2 regions of the Afipia sp. GW822-FHT03D08 genome follow, and region 2 is predicted to be linked to the other one. Evidence: riboswitches for the same ligand, from Rfam matches in the RefSeq annotation. Region 2 holds a riboswitch; the other holds the start of a gene.
The links. Region 2 has a riboswitch for cobalamin ahead of metE (5-methyltetrahydropteroyltriglutamate--homocysteine S-methyltransferase). Riboswitches for the same ligand answer to the same signal wherever they lie in the genome.
Positions count from the first base shown of each region.

Region 1: another riboswitch for cobalamin. It lies ahead of AC1RM7_RS06130 (TonB-dependent receptor); the one in region 2 lies ahead of metE (5-methyltetrahydropteroyltriglutamate--homocysteine S-methyltransferase).

Region 1 covers NZ_JBXANK010000001.1:1,232,690-1,239,320, forward strand. Annotated here, with positions in the region: tRNA gene AC1RM7_RS06090 (tRNA-Thr) at 1-20, opposite strand, end outside; gene AC1RM7_RS06095 (hypothetical protein) at 301-504, shown strand; gene AC1RM7_RS06100 (hypothetical protein) at 591-722, shown strand; gene AC1RM7_RS06105 (hypothetical protein) at 873-1,076, shown strand; gene AC1RM7_RS06110 (PRC-barrel domain-containing protein) at 1,162-1,704, shown strand; gene AC1RM7_RS06115 (serine hydrolase domain-containing protein) at 2,091-3,302, shown strand; gene AC1RM7_RS06120 (TspO/MBR family protein) at 3,311-3,787, opposite strand; gene AC1RM7_RS06125 (hypothetical protein) at 3,807-4,238, opposite strand; cobalamin riboswitch at 4,319-4,552, shown strand; gene AC1RM7_RS06130 (TonB-dependent receptor) at 4,721-6,631, shown strand, end outside.
Region 2 covers NZ_JBXANK010000002.1:417,797-424,427, forward strand. Annotated here, with positions in the region: gene AC1RM7_RS16920 (ribonucleoside-diphosphate reductase subunit alpha) at 1-693, opposite strand, end outside; cobalamin riboswitch at 803-1,021, opposite strand; cobalamin riboswitch at 1,280-1,493, shown strand; gene metE (5-methyltetrahydropteroyltriglutamate--homocysteine S-methyltransferase) at 1,593-3,944, shown strand; gene AC1RM7_RS16930 (c-type cytochrome) at 4,056-4,451, opposite strand; gene AC1RM7_RS16935 (NAD(P)/FAD-dependent oxidoreductase) at 4,546-5,820, opposite strand; gene AC1RM7_RS16940 (DsrE family protein) at 5,870-6,391, opposite strand; gene AC1RM7_RS16945 (c-type cytochrome) at 6,419-6,631, opposite strand, start outside.

The sequences.
Region 1 (6,631 bases), on a different contig from region 2:
TACCGCTGAGCTAAACCGGCGTCGGGGAACAGCTATCAGCGCGGCCGCCTCAGGACAAGACCGCCAGCGATGTTGCCGGGTCGCACGCCAACGGAAAAGCCGCCGCTCGAAGCGACGGCTTTCCGGACAGGACATTGGTCCGCGGCTTTTTCCGCTTCCACCTTCACCTGGCCACCGCCTGGCGTCCCCCGGGGTTCCGGGAACCGCGCATCGCAATGCCGTGAACCTCCGACTTTACCGCAGCGACCAACGGAGGGACTTGTCGCCGATGTCACGGCGCCGGCGCGGAGAACTGTTGCAATGACCGAGTGGTTGCTGGGCACGCTGCTGGTGCTGATCCTGATCATCAAGCTGCTCGACTATTTGGAGCTCTTCGATGTGCTCGACTTTTTGTCCGCGGTCCTGAAGCTGACCGGCGCGCTGTTTTTTGGCATCGCCAGCCTGATCATCTGGGCGTCGCGCAAATTGCTGGGCAAGAGCGGCGGACGAACCGAGGCCGGCTGAAATTCACAGCCATTCAATTTGCGCTGTCGTCCGATTTGGGCCACCAGTAAATGTGGTTGAGACATCGGGCGCGCGGAGGATTTCGCATGGACGGCAACGGCGGGTTTCGGGCGCACCACAAATACCTGATTGCCGCGATCGGCGTGATTGCCGCTCTCGCTTTCCTCTACAACCTGGGGATTTTCGACGTCTGGTCGGTGGATCAGGCCGCGAAATAGCAATCGCGCGAACGCCAAATATTCCCCCTGTCCTGCGTCAAAACGCCTGTGAATTGCGTGGACAACTCGGCGCGCCTCGGAACGGTCACGGTCTCGTCACCGTTGCCTACGCAGGTAGACAGCGATTCAGGCAACCAGACGAGGACGATCATGCCTTCACATGATGACGACCGTTATGAAAATGCCCTCGACGACGTCATCGCCCAATGCGGCGGTGACACGCGCGGCGCCTTGATGGCGTTGCTCGCGGCGAACGAATTCCTCGAAGCCCAGCTCAACGATCTCCACGCAGCGATCGAAACCGGCGAGGTTCCGCTGCGCTTCGAGAAGGTGCCGGCAAACTTGCTAAATTGACGCGGGCGAACAGAGATAGTTCCCGGAACATAAGCAAGCGGTTTGGGTTCTTCCGTTTCAATCGATTTATTGAAAGGAGAATCCGATGATCAAGAAATATGTGGCTGCAGCTCTGCTCGGAACCGCGTTGGCTGGTGGAGCGGCGTTCGCGCAGACCACAACTCCGGCCTCGCCTTCCCCTGCTCCCGCTGCTTCTGTATCCAGCGAGCAGATGAATCTGCAAGGCAACTGGCGGGCTTCCAAGCTTGTCGGCCTCGCGGTTTATAACGACGCCAACGAGAAGCTCGGCGACATCAGTGAAATCCTTCTCGACAAGAGCGGCAAGGTCAACGCCGTGATCATCGGCGTCGGCGGTTTCCTCGGCGTCGGTCAGCACGACATCGCCGTGACGTTCGACAAGCTGAAATGGGTCGATGAGCCGGTCCGCTCGGCGTCGGCCGACAAGATGCCGGGCTCGGCAGGAACGTCGACAACAACCCGGCCGTCGACAACCACGGGCGCGGCTGGCGGCGGCATGGCTGCGACCGCGACCAAGAATGAATGGTACCCGGACCATGCGGTGATGAGCGGCACCAAGGAGCAGCTCAAGGCCATGCCGGCATTCAAGTACTCGGAAAACGCGAAATAAAGGCATAGACAGGCCAAGATAGCCTGCACATCAGCGCGGCCGAATCGGCTCAGCCGGTTCGGCCGTTCGCGTGCCTATCTAAAGATAGGCGCTGAGGCACCATGCGTTGAGCGCAGCCGCAACCGCCAAGGTGACGGCGAGCAACGTATCGACCGCAATCGGCTCCTCAGGAGCCAGTCTGAGAATCATCCGCGTCATACCGGGATTTGACCGCCCCGGCGGCTGAGAGTCTCGCGCATTGTTTTTGCTGGGCCCCCTTGTCAGTTTTCCCTTTCCGAGTCCGATTCTCCCGGGTTCTGGCAGATGGTTGTGCGGCGCAGTGTTGTCATGCGCCGATTTAAACGCACAATGTCCCGCGTTTCTTTCAGCCTGAGAAAAAGAAAAACATGACAGCCAAATTGACCGCAAAGAGTCCCGCAAAAAAACTGATGACTGAATTCCCGCCAGCGCGGGACAATCTCGTAACCCTCGCCAACTGGCGCACCCAGCCTTCCAGCGACTGGAGCTTTCACAACGTCCGCCGCCTGCTGCCGACCGCGAACATCGCGGCGTCGAAAAACCCCGTTCCGCTGGAAAGCTCGCTTGTCGAAATCGGCGAGGTCGCCTTCGAGGGGAGCAAGGGCCGGACCACGCTGCGCGATGCGCTGCGTACTACGAACACCAAGGGGTTTCTGGTTCTTCGCCGCGGCAGGATAGCGGCCGAGTGGTACGCGGGCGGCATGGATGCCACGACGCCGCATATCGTGTTCTCGGTGAGCAAGTCGATCTGCGGTGCGCTTGGCGGAATTCTCGCGGACAAGGGATTTCTCAACCCCAACCGGCCCGTAACCGATTACGTGCCCGAGGTCTCGTCTTCGGTGTACGGCGGCTGCTCGGTGCGGCATCTGCTCGACATGACGGTCGGCATCTCCTTTACCGAGGATTACGTCGATCCGGACGGCGATGTCGCGCGCTATCGCCGCGCTGTGGGATGGGATGTCATTCAACCCGGCCAGAGCACCATGGCGCTGCGCGAATACCTCGCGACCCAGAAGCCCGACGGCAAAACCCACGGCCACGCATTCCACTATGTCTCGACCAACACAGACCTGCTCGGCTGGGTCTATGAGCGCGCGGCGGGCCGCGCCCTGTCCGATCTGCTTGGCGAATATCTCTGGACGCCGCTCGGCGCGGAAACCGACGCTTATATCACGCTCGATCCGGAAGGCGCGATGCGCGCCGCCGGCGGCATTTGCGCCGCGCCGCGCGACCTCGCCCGTTTTGGCGAAATGATCCGGCAGCGCGGTGTCGCGCACGGCAGGCAGGTCATTCCCGGCTGGTGGATCGACGACATCAACGACAATGGCGATCCGGAAGCCTGGGCGCGCGGCGAATTCGCCGAGATGTTTCCCGATGCGGCCTATCGCAGCAAGTTCTATCAGATCGACCGCAAGCGGCGCACGCTGTGCTGCATCGGCATCCACGGCCAGTGGATCTACATCGATCCCATCAGCGAACTGGTGATCGTTCGCGTCGCCGCCGAGCCGATCCCGCTCGATGTCGACAACTACCGCGCCTGGCGGCGCGGCTTCGCGGCCATCGTCCAGCACTTTTCATAGGACGTCGGTTAGTTCATCGCGACCACGCCGGCATTCAGCGTGGTCGCGTATGCGACCCAAGCCAGATACGGCGCGAGCAGCCAGGCCGCGGACTTGTCGGCGCGTGAAGCCGCGATAATTGTCATCACAATGGCGATCAACAGTCCGATGATGATAACGAGCGCGGTGCGGGTGCCGTGCCATCCGAAGAAGACCGGCGACCACGCCGCGTTCAGCGCAAGCTGAATCAGAAACCAGGTGATCGCCGAGGCCCGCGGAGCCGAAGGCGCCGCGCGATCCCACAGGCGCCACAGGCTGACAGCCATCAGAATGTAGAGAATGGTCCACGCGATTGGAAAAACCACCGGCGGCGGTGTCCACCACGGCTTTGCCAGCGCCGCATACCACACCGGGATTTCGGGCCGCGTCACATATGATTCGAGAATCCCGACGCCGAGACACAGCAGCAGGCAGAGGGCCAACCGCCCGGCTGATTTCGACGTCATGACATCCCTCCGTAGACGCTCAGCGCGTCAGCCTTTCCAGTTCGGGAAACGCGGCGTAGGTGACACCCTTACAAAGATCCTCGGTATCCTCGATGATGCGATCGAGCCGCCCGTCAACGTACACGCCCGCACGCTCCTTCACACCGGCGTAACGCCCCGCAATGCGCGCATTCAAGCGCACACACACGACATAGCGCCGTCGGCCCCCGACTTCCTTTTGCGCCGGTTCTGAAATCCCGGCGTCGCGTATGCCCGTTGGATCGTTCAGGTAGGTCCGCAGCAGCGCAAGCAGTTCGGGACGGTAGTTCGCAGGATACGGCTGGTTCTCGATGCCGCGATCGGCGGTGTAGGACAGGCCGTCGCTGCCGCCAGTCCACGTACAGCCCGCAAGACCGAGCGCAACCAGCGCCAGCGCAACGCTCCGCGTATATGTCACCAATTTGCAACGCATTCCGATGAAGTCCACAACCTGAGGCATCGCATTGGGTTTCTTGGACATTGTGTCATTGACAAGGCAACACCTCGCCGGTTGATTGCAACCACGGCACAGGTGCCAGCGCAAGCTGGCGAATAGGGAATTCGGTGCCGCCGTGCAGGCTCGTAAAAGTGACGTCTGCATGGCCATTCCGAAGCTGCCCCCGCAACTGTCAGCGGTGAGCCGTTGTCCAATATGCCACTGAGCGAAGGCTTTTCAGCCGGGCTTGGGAAGGCGGACAACGGCGACGATCCGCGAGCCAGGAGACCTGCCTGTACCGGTCATCCTTCCGTCGCACGGGGCGTGCGAAGGGGCGGCGTTCCGCAGCGGTGACGTGACGTAACTGTTGCGGAGGTTCGGCCGATGGCCTGTTTCCTCAGTCAGGACGGAACGTGTGGAGGCAGAAACCTGCCGCCGGCCGTCGTGTCTGCGCGTTCTCACCGCGCCTCCGCGATCACATGCATCGGCGGGGCTTCAACGTGACTCAGTATTCCAAATCTCTCTTTCCGGCGGCGACGCTCGGACTCTCATTCGCAGCGGCATGCCTTGCGGGCACCGCCCTCGTCAGCCCTGCCCTCGCGCAGGACAATGGCGGTGCGCTGCCGGCGATCAACGTCGATGCGACGCGTCTCTATGGCACCGGCGGCAATGCGGGGAGCAACACCGGCGCTCCCGCCAACTCCATCGGCATCGTCGGCGCTTCGACGACGGTCATCACCAAGGAAGATATTGCGCGGGCGCCCGGCCAAACTATCCAAGATGTTTTGGCCACTGTGCCGGGCGTGCAACTGCAGACATTGTTCGGAGGCGTCAATGGCGCCGGGACGACCGTCGATTTGCGCGGTTTCGGTGCGTTTGCGACGGCCAATACACTTATCTTGATCAACGGACGGCGCATCAACGACGTTGACCTCGCTGGTGTCGACCTCTCGACAATTCCGCTTTACTCGATCGAGCGCATCGAAGTCACTCGCGGCAATAGCGGCGCAGTATTGTATGGCGACAACGCTATTGGTGGCGTCGTCAATATTGTCACCAAAACCGGCGCCGGTGCCGGTAAACCTATCGAAATGCGCGTTGAAGGCGGCGCGGGTTCTTACGGTGCCCGCCAGGGCAGCACGTCCTTTACGACCAATAACGGCCCTTGGTCGTCGTCGGCATTTGCAAACGTTTTCAAGTCCGATGGCTATCGCGTCAACAACGCAACCGATCAGCGGAATGCGGTAGGTGAAATCCGTTACACAACGACAGATTTCAGCGCGTTCTTTAATTTGTCGGGCGATGACCAGCACTTGGGCCTCCCGGGAGGCCGGACTGTCAATGCTTTCGTCAACGAACTCGCTACCGACCGGCGCGGCGCGGCCACGCCGTTCGATTTCGGAAACAAGCAAGGAGCCAATGCGACTGCAGGCTTCACCAAGACACTCTGGAACGGCGCCGAACTGATCGTCGATGGCGGTGTGCGCAACAAAAATCAGCAATCAGCTTTCTTTAGTCCGTTTTCCGAGAGTTATGTCGATAGCGTTCTAACGACGTGGTCGATCACGCCTCGCCTCAACATCAAGAATGATATTCTTGGCCTTCGTTCGAACATTCTGACCGGTATCGATTACTACGATGCAAAGTACGACTCGGATCGGCCGATGTTCAAAGGTTTGGCTCCGATACACGTCTACAATCTCACACAGCGCACCCTCGGCGGATACTGGCAGCAAACTTTGGGGCTCCTTCCGACAACCGATTTCTCTTACGGTGCGCGTGTTCAGAACACACAGGTTAGCGCACGCGACCGCTACGACCCGACTGCTCCCGCCCCGCTATTCTCGACGGGAGCGCAGGACCTCCCGCTAAACAGCAACGAAACTCAATACGCATTGCACGTAGGCTTGGAGCACCGCTTCACCGACAGTTTTGCGGTCTTCGGCAGAGCAGCGCGCGCTTTTAGAACCCCAAACGTCGACGAACGTGTTGGAGCCGGTCCGCAGTTCGATGCGAATTTCATTGCAATCCCGAGCAACTTCTCCTTGAAAACACAGACGTCGTATGACGTGGAAGGAGGCTTCCGCATACGCGCCGGGCGTTTCCAGATGCAGACCAGTGTCTACGACATGCACTTGAGGAACGAGATCCATTTCAATCCGTTCCTCGGATACAATCTCAACCTCGACCCTACGCATCGCTATGGTACCGAAACCAGCGTGTCGCTCGCGGTCACCGATACGTTGCGGCTGCGCGGAAGCCTTGCCTACACGCGCGCTGTTTTTGAGGATGGCCCGTTCGCCGGGAATAACGTCCCACTGGTGTCCCCCATCAGCGGAACGGCAGGTTTTAGCTGGGATATTTGGCAGAAGTACGCAGTCCTCGATGCG
Region 2 (6,631 bases):
CTTGTCGAGCAGCAGACGCGCGCTGACGTAAGCGTAGTTCGGTTCCTGCTCCACCAGCGTGCGCGCGGCCATGATGCCGGCCAGCGCAAGCTCGTCCTGGCTGATGCCGTCGTAAAGATTGCGCCTGGTTTCAGCGAGCACTGGCGCGGCATCGACGCCGTCGAGATTGGCGCACGCTTCCTGAATAATCAGGGTCAGGCGCTCGACATCGAGCGGCACGCGCGTGCCGTTGCCGAGCGTGACATGCAACTGCGGCTCGGAGGATGCCTTCACCGGCTTGGCGGCGGCGGCTTCGGCGCGCTGACGCTGACGTTCGTCGCGATAGAGCACGTAGGCACGGGCAACCTTGTGGTGCTCGCTGCGCATCAGCGCCAGTTCGACCTGATCCTGGACATCCTCGATGTGGAAAGTGCGGCCCTCGCCGATCCGGCGCGTCAGCGCGCTGACGACTTCGTTGGTCAGTTGCTCGATCACCTCGTGAATGCGGCGCGACGCCGCCGCGGTGTGCCCCTCGACGGCGAGGAACGCCTTGGTCATCGCGATCGAGATCTTGCTGGCATCGAACGGCGAGACCGTGCCGTTGCGGCGGATGATCTGGAGCGGCGGCTCCGCCGCAGGGACAGCCAGTGACTCGGAACGCAACTGAATGAGAGGAGCGGATTTGGCGGCTTCGCGTTCGATCGAGAGTGACATCGGCAGACCCCGTGCGTGTTGCAATTTTCTGGGGGCTTGGGCCGAAGGCGCATGGTCACGGCGCGGGAACGCACCGAAGCACGCGACCGCCGGACACCCCGCCCGTGGACGTTCTTTTGGTGTCGCGGCAGGTCTCCTGGCTCGCAGTTCGGCGCTGAATCCGGTCTTCCCGATGCGAAAACGCATCAGTGACATCGGTCGGATTCAACTCACTGCTTACAGTTGCGGGGGCAGCGCCGGATTTGTCGCGTCGGAGTGCAACTCACCGGCTTCCCATCTTCGCCACCAAGTCTTGCGACCGGGTGGAACCGTGACACCCACATCTGGTGTGCTTCGCGACGCCAAGTCAAGCGAGGCGAATGTGGATAGCGGGACAAAAGATCGCGATTGCTTAAAATACCCAAGGAAAACCGCCAAAGTTTTTTTTCGGCGCGCGAGGAAAAGCGGCCGTGAATCCGGTCAGCGGATCGCGCCGACGGAAATCTGCTTCCGCGATTCTCGCCGGAGCGCTGCCCACTCGCCTGGCGCGCGCAGTCAATGCCGCCGCAGTGGGAAGCTTTCCCTTTGACCCGGCGCGAGCCGCTTCACATAACTTGACCATCGCGGTTCTGCGGGCACGTTGCCCGGAGCCAAGAGGGAATGCGGTGCGCGCGGTTTTGGATCGCGCAAGTCCGGAGCTGCCCCCGCAACTGTAGACGGTGAGCCTGTCCATCGATGCCACTGAGGCGAAAGCCTCGGGAAGGCCGGACATAAGGCGTTGAGCCGTGAGCCAGGAGACCTGCCGCGATCACAGTACGTCCATGGGCGGGGTGCCCCGGTGTGTCGCTTGCGAGAGAACGGCGCCGCCGTCTCTGTTGTTCGCGCATGTCCGGCCCTGCCCCAACATCACGGGGTTTCCGATGTCGAATTCGTCTTCCGTTACTTCCATTCCCGTCGCCACGTTCGGCACGCCGCGGATCGGTCCGCGCCGCGAGCTGAAAACCGCGCTGGAGAACTACTGGTCCGGCAGGATCGACGAGGCTTCGCTGGTCAAAACGGCGGCGCAGCTTCGCGCCGACAACTGGGCGCGCCAGAAAGCGCGCGGCGTGACCGTCATTCCCTCGAACGACTTCTCTTTCTACGATCAGGTGCTCGACACCAGTGTGATGGTCGGCGCCATTCCCGACGTCTACAACTGGACAGGCGGCGAGGTTTCGCTCGCAACATATTTTGCGATGGCGCGCGGCTCGCAGGGCGAAGACCCTGCATGTGAACACGGCCATGCGCAACATCACCACGGTCATGGCGCGCCCGCGCAGGAAATGACCAAGTGGTTCGACACCAACTATCACTACATGGTGCCGGAATTCTCGAAGGATCAGACCTTCGCACTGTCCTCGACCAAGCCGATCGACGAATACAGGGAAGCCAGGGCGCTCGGCTATCGGACACGGCCGGTGCTGGTCGGCCCGGTGACATTCCTCAAGCTGGGCAAGAGCCATGACGCCTCGTTCAGCAACCTGTCGCTGCTGGACAAGCTGTTGCCGGCTTATATCGAAGTGCTCAACAAGCTCGCAACGGAAGGCGCGGACTGGGTGCAGCTTGACGAACCGTGCCTCGTACTCGATCTCGATGCGGACGAAAAGGCTGCGTTGAAGACGGCCTATAGCGAACTCGCGCTCAAGGTGCCCGGCACCAAGATCATGCTGGCCACCTACTTCGGTGAACTCGGCGACAACGCCGATCTCGTCGCCAAGCTGCCCGTCGCGGGCGTGCATCTCGATCTGGTGCGCGGCAAGGGTCAGATCGATACGGTCTTGAGCAAGATGCCTGCGGATCGCGTGATTTCGCTCGGCGTCATCGACGGACGCAACATCTGGCGCGCGAACCTGCCGGCCATTCTCGATCGCATCGAGCCAGTCGTTGCCGGGCGCGGCGCGCATTTGATCGAAATCGCCCCGTCATGCTCGCTGCTGCATGTGCCGATCGACCTCGATCAGGAAACCGCGCTCGATGCGGATCTCAAGAGCTGGCTCGCCTTCTCGTTGCAGAAGATGAGCGAGCTTTCTGCGCTCGGACGGGCGCTCGCCGTCGGACGCAACACGGTGAAAGACGAACTCGCGGCCTCGGCCGCCGCCGCCGCTGCGCGCAAGGCTTCGCCGAAAGTGCACAACAAGGCGGTTGCCGAACGTGTCGCCGCGATCACGGCGGTCATGGCCAAACGCCGCAGTGCCTTTGCCAGGCGCGCGCAGATTCAGCGCGCGAGGTTCAAGCTCCCGGTCTTTCCGACCACGACCATCGGCTCGTTCCCGCAGACCAGCGACGTGCGCAAGGCGCGCGCCGCGTTCACCAAAGGCACGATCAGCCAGGCCGATTATGACCGCTTTCTGCGCGAGGAAACCAGACGCACCGTGGAATGGCAGGAAACGATCGGTCTCGACGTGCTGGTTCACGGCGAGTTCGAACGCAACGACATGGTGCAGTATTTCGGCGAGCAGCTTTCGGGCTTCGCCTTCACCAAGAGCGCGTGGGTGCAGAGCTACGGCTCGCGCTGCGTGCGCCCGCCGATCCTGTTCGGCGACGTCTCACGGCCGAAGCCGATGACGGTCGAATGGTGGAAATATGCCCAGTCGCTGACCAGGCGCCCTATGAAGGGCATGCTCACCGGTCCGGTGACCATCCTCAACTGGTCGTTCGTGCGCGACGACATTCCGCGCAGCGAGTCATGCCGGCAGATCGCACTCGCAATCCGCGACGAGGTGACCGATCTCGAAAAGGCCGGCGCGACCATGATCCAGATCGACGAGGCGGCGCTTCGCGAAGGTCTTCCGCTGCGGCGGTCCGAGTGGAAAACCTATCTCGACTGGGCGGTGGGCAGCTTCCGCATCACGGCCTCGGGCGTCGCGGATGAAACGCAGATCCACACCCACATGTGCTACTCGGAGTTCAACGACATCATCGACGCCATCGGCGCGATGGACGCCGACGTGATCTCGATCGAGACCTCACGGTCGAAGATGGAACTGCTCGACGCCTTCGTGACCTACAGGTATCCGAACGAAATCGGACCCGGCGTCTACGACATCCATTCGCCGCGCGTGCCTGATGTCGAGGAGATGACCGGGCTGATCGAGAAGGCCCGCAGCCATTTGACGGCGGACCAGATCTGGATCAATCCGGATTGCGGCCTCAAGACCCGCGGCTGGCCGGAGGTCAGGTCGGCGCTGACCAACATGGTCGAAGCGGCCCGGCAGGCGCGTGGAGCGGCTTAGAAGCTGTCATTCCGGACAGCCCGTTTTGCGGGCTGATCCGGAATCCAGACATGATGACAACTGATGAAGATTCCGGGCTCGCGCAAAAGCGCGCCCCGGAATGACGGGCTCTTACTTCTTCTTCCCGTCGGCGCCGAACTGCTTGAGATAGGCGGTGAGATCCTTGATCTCATCGTCCTTCTTGATGCCCGCGAAGGCCATCTTGGTGCCGGGGATCTTGGCCTTCGGGTCCTTGATGTATTCGGCGAACACCGCCTCGTCCCAGGTGATGCCGGAATTCTTGTTGGCTTCGGAATAGTTGTAACCCGCGACGCTGCCCGACTTGCGGCCGAACAGGCCGTTCAACTCGGGGCCGACGCTGTTTTTCGCCGTTTCACCAACCTGATGGCAGGCGCGGCACTTGTTGAAGGACTTCTCACCCGCGGCGACGTCCTGAGCGTTGGCGGTGCCGGCGAAACTGACGGCGGTGGCAAAAGCGAGGGCAGCGGCAAACGAACGAGCAATCATCTGTTTTGACCTTTGAAGCGGGCTGGAAGGCTGGCAGGAGGACACGCAACCGAAACCCGCCGCGTCGCGGCGGGTTCCGTCGGCGATGGACATATCACGCAAACATATCGGCTGTAATTCCGGCGTACCAGCCCATGTTTTCGGCTTGGGTTTGTTTGCGCAGTTCGGCATCCTCGCCGGTCTTGGACACGAAGGTGGATGACGCCGCGATCTTGCCGTCCTTCGGCTCATAGGCCCCGCCGATCTTCACGCAGTCGTCGGTGTCGATCAGGCTCCAGCAGGTGTTGGTGTAGCGCGCGGGGAACGTGCGCGCCGACACCAGTTCGCCCCGGATCATCATGGCCGCGACCTTGGCCTGGCTGTTGGCGGAGAACGCGGATTTCGGCATGTCGCCGGCGATGCAGGCGTCGCCGAGCACGTAGATGTTGGGATCGGCGGCGGACTTCATGTTCGTTGGGTCGATGGCGCAATAGCCGCTGGCATTGGCAAGGCCGGCATCCCGCGCGATCGCGCCCGCCATCTGCGCCGGGATGACGTTGACCAGCGCCGCGTTCTTGTAGGTCTCGAAGCCGGTGACAACGGTGCCCGTCTTGGGATCGACCGATTTCAAACCGTCATGCACCTTGGGGCCGAGCCACTCGACCAGGCCCTTGTAGTGTTTTTCCCAGCCTTCCTGAAACAGCGCCTGTTTGGAAAAACTGTCCTTCGGATCGATCACAAAAATCTTGGAGCGATCCTTGCGCGCCTTTTTCAGCGCATGCGCCATCATCGACACGCGCTCATAAGGACCGGGCGGGCATCGATAGGGATTGGGCGGCGCGATCATCACGATGACGCCGCCGTTCGGCACCGCATCGAGCTTTTTCTTGAGCAGCAGCGTCTGCGCGCCCGGCTTCCAGGCGTGCGGCATGGCTTCCTCCGCCGCCTGCGACCAGCCCGGAACGGAATCGTATTTCAGGTCGATGCCAGGCGAGACGACCAGCCGGTCATAGGGCAGCTTCTTGCCGTTCGCGAGAATGACCTCCTTCTTGTCACGGTCGATCTTGGCGGCGCGGTCGGCGACCACCGTGACGCCGAGTTTCTTCAATCCGCCGTAGCCGTGGGTGATCGAGGGATAATCCCTGAAACCGCCAAGATAGAGATTGCTGTGGAAGCAGGTCTGATACTTGGCCAGCGGCTCGACCAGCGTGACGGCAATCGCGCCCGCGCTGTCCTTGGCGAGGTATTTGGCGGCTGTCGCGCCGCCCGCGCCGCCGCCGATCACCACCACGCGCGGCTTGCCTTGTCCGAGCACAGCAGGCGCGCCGAACATCATGACGCCCGCGAACGATGCCGATCCCGAAATCAACTGCCGACGATTGATGCTCATCATGCCCCCAATGTTCTATTGAAAAACCGGATTCAGCCGACCGGTCCGATCAGCCGACCTTGAGATAGGCAAAGCCTTTCGATTGCAGCGCCGCGACGGTGGCAACACCCGACGGCACGAAACTGATGAACGGCGCGTCCTTCACCTTGGCCTTGTCGAGCTTGAGCCGCTGGAACGTGATCTCGCACAGAAGAACCTTGAGGCCGTTCTTGGCGAGCGCGGTGACACGCTCGAACAGGGCCGGATCGATGGTCTCATCCTTCCAGGGCGTTCCTTCCAGCGTGCTCAGGAAATACTTCACCGACACGCTGTGGGCGACGATCACCAGTTGCAGGCCGAACGGATCGGAGCCGTAAGCCGAATAATGGTTCGAGATGTTGTTCAGCGTCTGGGCGAAGCGCGCGTTGTCGCCGTAGTCGCAATGATAGAGGCATGCGACATCGCCTTCCTTCTTCAGGTCCGCCATGGCGACGGACTGCGGTGCCGCCTGCGCCGTTGCCGCGGCCAAACCGCCCGCAGCAGCTCCGATAATGAGACTGCGCCGCGTTGCCGAGCTATTCTGGTCTGTCATGACACCCTCCGGAATTTTTGAAACCATTTACTTCTGGGTTCTGAAATAAGCCGCCAGAGCCGCAATGTCACCTGCCTCGAGCCGTCCGGCGATGGTCTGCATCACGGGGTTATCGCGCTGCTTGTCCTTGTAGGCGTTCATCACCGCGATGAACTGGTCTTCCGGCCATCCCGTGATTTTCGGAATGCCCTGAGCCGCGCCCGAAGCACGGTGACAGGTTACACATTCCGTCGATAAATA